Regions from separate parts of the Clostridium moutaii genome, predicted to be linked through region 2. Evidence: riboswitches for the same ligand, from Rfam matches in the RefSeq annotation. Region 2 holds a riboswitch; the other holds the start of a gene.
The links. A riboswitch is a leader RNA that binds a small molecule or an ion and turns the genes downstream of it on or off. The one in region 2 is predicted to bind cyclic di-AMP.
Positions count from the first base shown of each region.

Region 1 (3,425 bases), on a different contig from region 2:
CTCATGCCCATCTCTTTGGAAACGGGAATCCTTTTATAACGGGAGAGGTGAAGAGAACTCCTGATGAGAATCTGGAATTTATGAAATCATCACTTGGAAAATACCTTCTTAAACAGGGAATGAAAAAGAATGCCATGGCCGCACTTCATGCAGGAGTGACTACTTTTAGAAGCGTTGGAGATCCTTTTTACTATGACATAGAAGTAAGGAATGAAATAAAAAATTCCGGAGAAATTGGACCAGATATGCTTTGCGCAGGTCCTATGATATGTATAACAGGTGGACACGGATATAAATTTGTGTCTGAGGCTAGTGATTCACCTTGGGAAGGAAGAAAAAAAGTAAGGGCCCGTATTTATAATGGAACTGACCTAATAAAGATAGCCAGCACGGGAGGAGTTACTGATTCTAAGAGAATAGGCGAAGCAGGAAGGGTGCAGATGACCTATGATGAAATTGCAGCCATATGTGATGAGGCCCATAGAGCAGGTTATCTTGTAGCAAGCCATTGTCAGAGCACCAGAGGACTTAAAGAAGCTCTCAGAGCAGGAGTTGATACTATAGAACATGGTGCTTCTATGGATGATGAAATAATACAGCTTTTTAAACATAATCCTAAATCCTTGAGAGGATACAGCGCTCTTATACCTACCTTTGCCGCTGCAGTTTATGTCTCGGAAATCAGCACGGAGTACACTAAATTGGATAATGTTCAGCTTACCAATGGTAGAATTATAAGAGATAAAATGACGGAAGGATTTAAAACAGCTGTTAAAGAAGGCATCAGAGTTGGCCTTGGTACCGATGCAGCCATGCCTTTTGTAACCCACTATGGTACGTGGAGGGAATTGCACCTTCAAGTAAAATATGGTGGAATTTCAAATGCACAGGCCATATCTTGTGCGACCAAATCAAATTCTGAAATTTTAGGAATTGACAGTGAAGTGGGGACATTGGAGCCTGGAAAATTTGCAGATTTTATTGTTTTACAAGGCAATCCTCTTGAAAACTTAAATTATTTTGAAAATCCAAGCATGGTAGTGAAAAAGGGGAATATTATAAAGAGTACCCAGGATTATATCATACCTGAAGTGGAAAAATTTATAAAAGATATTTAGACAAAACGGGGTCTGACCCACTGACAAAAAATGTCAGGGGGTCAGACCCCTAGCTTGTCCTTTTTAATAATAAGTAAATACCATTTTTCCGTCTCTTAAGGCAATTGGTTTTGACCACAGCCATTTGTTTGTGGTACTGTCATCAAAATAATAGAGTGCACCTTTTGTGGGATCATAGCCGTGAAGTGCATCGTAGGCCGCATTTCTTGATTCCTGGGTAGCAGGTTTGTTTATCCACCCGTTTTCCACTGGAGTGAACTGGTAGTATCCGCCTGATTTTTCGTATATCACATCTTTTATAGTGGATGGAAATCTTGAGTCCCGGACTCTGTTTAAAACTACGGCAGCCACACCAACCTTAGCCCTATAGGATTCACCTTCGGCTTCTGAATTTACCAGCCTTGCAAGTAAATCCAGATCACTCTCACTGTATGGTACTACAGCAGGAGAAGTTGTTGAGGTACCCTTAAAAACAGAACCTGCAGGTATATTCAGTACCTGACCTGGGTAAATATACTTGTCCACATTAGAGTTAGCTGCAATCAATGCATCAAGAGATATATTGAATTTTTTTGCTGTTAGATAAAGGGTGTCATTAGCTTGTACAGTATAAGTTTTTGAAGTTACATTTAAAACTTCACTTGGATATATTTCAATTCCACTTAAATTGTTATCCCGTATTATTGTATCTGCACTGCTTTTAAATAACACACCTATTTTAAATAGAGAATCACCGGGTTTTACTTTGTAACTTGCTGCGTGAACCTGGGTAAAAGATATGGTACAAAGAGATACTGCAAAAAACAGCGTACTGATTTTTCTGAAATTCATATTATGTTGTCCCCCTTAATTTTGCCTACGAGGTTAGTTGACGGGTTCGGGAATGGGATACCCCTACTTTTTGACAAAAAGATTCACCCCTGAATATTATCCCCCGCATTTCATCTCTGAAATTTAGGCTTGTCTTGTTTGTCATTTTAACAGCATTTCCAGAAAATATCCATATGGAATTGGTGGGATCCATGGCAGGTGAAACCATAAACCCCACTATATTGTTAATTTAGAATTTTAAAGTTTGAATTGACCTATTATTTTTGCAATATTCTGTGCAAGTGCTGCCAGACTTTGAGCTGAATCAGCTATGCCTGTTGAGTATTTTCTCAATATAAAGTAACATAAGTTAATAGTTATAATACTATATATTAAGCAGGACTTTAGTTGATTGTTGAAACCTTTGTTTTTATGCTACATAAAAACAAAGGAGGTGTTATTTTGAGAAATGAATGTATTCATCGTAGAAGAATTCCAATGGACTTAAAGCATTGCAAGTATTTAGGAGAAGGTCATAGTGGACAAGTATATCTCATGCCCGATGGAAGGGTATTAAAAATATTTAACAATTCGCAAAGCTGCAGAGATGAATTTTATATATTAAAAGCAGTAGAGAAAAGCGGATATTTTCCAAAGGCCTACGAACTTGGAAGACATTATATCATAAGAGAATATGTAGGTGGAATGAATGTAGGGGATTACCTGAAAAAATATGGATTAAAGAGAGAATTCGTTATAAGGTTGGCAGATTTGATTGATAATATGAAAATGATGGGATTTAAAAAACTGGAAGTCAGATTCCCTCACTTGTTTGTCCAGGAGGATGGATCACTTATGGTAATAGATCCTAGAAAAAGTTATGAAGAAAATATACCTTATCCAAAATCTTTTTTGAGAGCATTAAAAAAGATGGAACTTCTGGAACAATTCATGGAGATACTAGATAAGGAAAGGCCCGATATGGATTGGGGTGAATATATCAAAACTAAGAAATAATTAAGTTGAAATAAAATGCAATTAAAAGAGCTTATAGTGAATTAAACTCCTGTAAGCCCTTTTTTATTTTTCCAGGGAATATATATCGGAGAATTCTATATTTATTTTTTCTACATTGGTTTTAAATGATGCATTGTTTTCAGCACTATTTTCATCAATCAGTTCTGCAGGCAGCTCTACGGAAAATTTACTGCCTTTTCCCTCGGTACTTGTAACGCTTATTATCCCATGATGTAAATCCACCAGGGATTTCACCAGATACAACCCTATGCCGCTTCCTTCACAATCTCTTGAAAGAGAACGGTTTGCCTGGCCAAAACGCTCGAATATAAGTCCCAATTTGTCTTTTGGAATACCCTTGCCGTCATCTTCTACGGTAATCAATACGGTTTTATCCCTATCTTCTACATTTACGTATATGTGTCCTTTGGAGTCCGTATATTTAAAAGCATTGGACAGCAGATTTAACATTATACGCTC
Region 1 covers NZ_JBGEWD010000008.1:9,781-13,205, forward strand. Annotated here, with positions in the region: gene AB8U03_RS09505 (amidohydrolase family protein) at 1-1,118, shown strand, start outside; gene AB8U03_RS09510 (cell wall hydrolase) at 1,182-1,949, opposite strand; cyclic di-AMP (ydaO/yuaA leader) riboswitch at 1,957-2,089, opposite strand; gene AB8U03_RS09515 (protein kinase) at 2,391-2,945, shown strand; gene AB8U03_RS09520 (ATP-binding protein) at 3,009-3,425, opposite strand, start outside.
Region 1: linked by a shared signal. The riboswitch ahead of AB8U03_RS09510 (cell wall hydrolase) and the one ahead of AB8U03_RS15930 (cell wall hydrolase) in region 2 are both predicted to bind cyclic di-AMP.

Region 2 (3,425 bases):
GGCAGGACTTTCCGCAGCAATCAATGCCAAGATAAGAAATAAAAGCATTGTTGTGTTTGGAAGAGCGGAGCTTAGCGATAAATTAGTAAGAGCTCCCAAAATCAACAATTATCTTGGCCTGCCAGATATAACAGGATTGCAGCTAAAGGACAGATTTGAAAATCATATAAAATCTATGAATATAAATATAACTTTTGAGAAAATAAATGAAATATATGCTATGGGTGAATATTTCGGACTTATGGTCAATGAAAAGATGTATGAAGCAAAAACCATTGTATTAGCCACAGGCATTGAATATACTAAAGCCTTAAAAGGAGAAGAGGAACTTTTGGGTAAAGGAGTAGGATATTGTGCCACCTGTGATGCTCCCTTGTATAAGGGAAAGGCTGTTACTATTATAGGATACAATAAGGAAGCTGAAGGAGAAGCTAATTATGTAAATGAATTGGTTGAAAAGGTATATTATATACCTATGTACAGAGATGAGCTCAATTTAAATGAAAATATAGAAGTGGTAAAAGATAGTATCCTTGAAATATACGGAAAGGAAAAAGTTGAAAAGGTCATTTTAAAGCATGGAGAAATAAGTACAGATGGAGTATTTGTATTAAAGGACAGCATTTCACCGGCTCAACTGGTACCGGGAATTGCAATGGAAGATAATCATGTAAAGGTAGATGTAGATATGAATACCAATATACCGGGATGCTTTGCAGCAGGAGATTGTGTTGGAAAGCCCTATCAGTATATGAAAGCTGTAGGTCAGGGACAGATAGCTGCATTAAATGCTGTTTTATACCTTGATAAACAACAAGTTAATTAAAAGATCTCTTCATCTTTTAAAGATGAAGAGATTTTTCTAGTTAACTACAAAAAACACATGATTTCCTATAGATTTAACATTTTTTTTGTCTATATTTTTCATCCATTGGGAAGTGGCTATTCTTGGGTTATAGAAGAAAATAGACTTACCCGTGGGATCTACTCCTTTTAATGCTTGAAGGACTGCGTTATAGCTGTCTTCATTTGGAGTCACATCTATAACTCCATTTTTCACACAGGAAAAAGCTCCTCTTTGTGTTATTACTCCTTTTACTGTCTTTGGGAATTCAGGATATTGTAATCTGTTCAATATTACAGAAGCCACTGCTACCTTGCCTTCAAAGGGCTCACAATTGCTTTCAGCATAAACTACTTTAGCCATTAAATCTACGTCATTTTGTGTTATGTATATTTTTTGGTTAGAGTAGCTAAATACCTGAACAACTTCTTCCTGCTCATTAAATAGAGTAGAATTGGCGCTGTTAAGGGTGCGTGAACTTGCATTTTGAGAAGGTATAAATAGCATCAAAAAGAAAATAATAAAATAAATAATTTTTTTCAAATTGAATCATCTCCTTATTACCGACGGGGTTAGCTGACGGGTTCGGTAAAGGCATAACCTACGTATAAATACGATTCACCCCAATGTTACTGGTTTCCCCGTGTTTTTAGTAAAACTTAGGTCAATGATATTGTACCCATTTATTAAAATAAAATACATTTTATTAAAATTTTTTAAAATCATTTAAAGTACTGATATAAACAATGTTAAATAGTGTATAATTATTAGTAGATACTTTTTATAGGACGGTGAAACGGGTGGAATTATTGCAAATGATGGTCAATTCAGTAAGAAATATAAGTATATCATCTGTTATGGATATATTAGTGGTGTCATATATACTTTATAAAGGATATATGCTTATAAAAGAAACCAGGGCTGAGCAACTTTTAAAAGGAATTATACTTATAATATTTCTTATACCAATAAGCAGTTTTTTTCATTTGGTAATGCTTAATTGGATACTTACCAAGACCTTAACTATAGGTGTTCTCTCCTTTGTTATTATATTTCAGCCTGAAATTCGTCGGGCACTTGAGCATCTGGGGAGAACTGCCTTTAATGATAAACACATATTACAAGATGAAGAAGTAATGGAAAAGGTGGTAACTGAAATTGTAAATTCCGTAGATAATTTATCTAAAAGTAAAACAGGAGCTCTTATTGTAATTGAACAGATTACAGGACTTGGAGATATAATAAATACAGGTACTAAAGTGGATGCCATAGTATCAGCTGCCCTTTTAGAAAACATATTTGTAGTAAATACGCCACTGCATGATGGAGCAACTATAATAAGAAACGACAGAATAGTATCAGCAGGTTGTTTTTTGCCGCTTACAAATAACAATGATTTAAATAAAAAGTTGGGTACAAGGCATAGAGCCGCAATTGGAATATCAGAAAATTCCGATGCCTTAATTGTAGTAGTTTCGGAAGAAACAGGGACTATTTCCTTTGCTGTAAATGGAAAACTTATAAGAAATTATACCAAGGATAGGCTTAAAAAAATTCTTGTTACTATAATGAAAAAAAGATCTCAAAAAAAGTCTACATGGAGAGAGAGGGTGATTGAGTGGAAGAAAAAAATAAAAAAAGCCAAATCTTAATAAAAGTATGTTGTGTAATTGCGGCATTTATTTTATGGTTGTATATATTTAATGTTGAAAATCCTATAACAGAGAGAAAAATTGTGGTGCCTGTAACCATAGTTAATAAAGATGTGCTTGCTCAATCAAAACTTGTTCAGGTAGGCAACGATCAATTTAATATATCTCTTGTAATAAAGGGAAATGCTTCTGATGTATACTCGGTAAAATCAAGTGATTTTCAGCTGAACTCAGATTTAAGTTCTTATGTCATGAAAAGAGGGGAGAACAATATACCAGTAACTGTGAAGAAAAGTCCTGATAATATAAGCATAGCAAATAACGAGAATTTGTGGATAAAGATACAACTTGATGAATTGAAGAAAAAAAGCATACCTATAAAGGTAACTCTAACGGGAAAACCAAAGGAGGGATATTATGCGCTGGATCCAGTTCTGAAGATGGAAAAGGCAGAAATAAGTGGTGCTCAGGATTCAGTAAATGCGGTAAAATATGCTGTAGCCGTATATGATGTAAAATATGCTCAAAATGATATAAATACAACAGTATCACTTCAACCTCAAGATGCATCAGGGAATCTAATAAAAAATGTTGAAATAAACCCTGCTGCCGTTAAGATTACAGTGCCTGTTGGAAAAATAAAAACTGTTCCAGTGAATGTTAAAATCCAAGGCAATTCTGCAAGTGGGGAAGTAACTAGTTCAATAACTGCAGTGCCAGACAAGATAGATATATCAGGGAATGAAAGTGTAATAAAGAATATAAGCGGAATAGATACGGAACCTATTGATTTAAGTAAAATAGGAGATGCAAGCAATGTTCAGGTGAAATTGGTAGTTCCAAAGGGAGTAAAATTAATAAATAATAATGGGATAGTACAATTAAAAATAAGTTCTGGTACAGTTAAAACTGATGGTGAATCTCAAAAG
Region 2 covers NZ_JBGEWD010000022.1:13,518-16,942, reverse strand. Annotated here, with positions in the region: gene AB8U03_RS15935 (NAD(P)/FAD-dependent oxidoreductase) at 1-826, shown strand, start outside; gene AB8U03_RS15930 (cell wall hydrolase) at 863-1,387, opposite strand; cyclic di-AMP (ydaO/yuaA leader) riboswitch at 1,391-1,520, opposite strand; gene cdaA (diadenylate cyclase CdaA) at 1,645-2,496, shown strand; gene AB8U03_RS15920 (CdaR family protein) at 2,463-3,425, shown strand, end outside.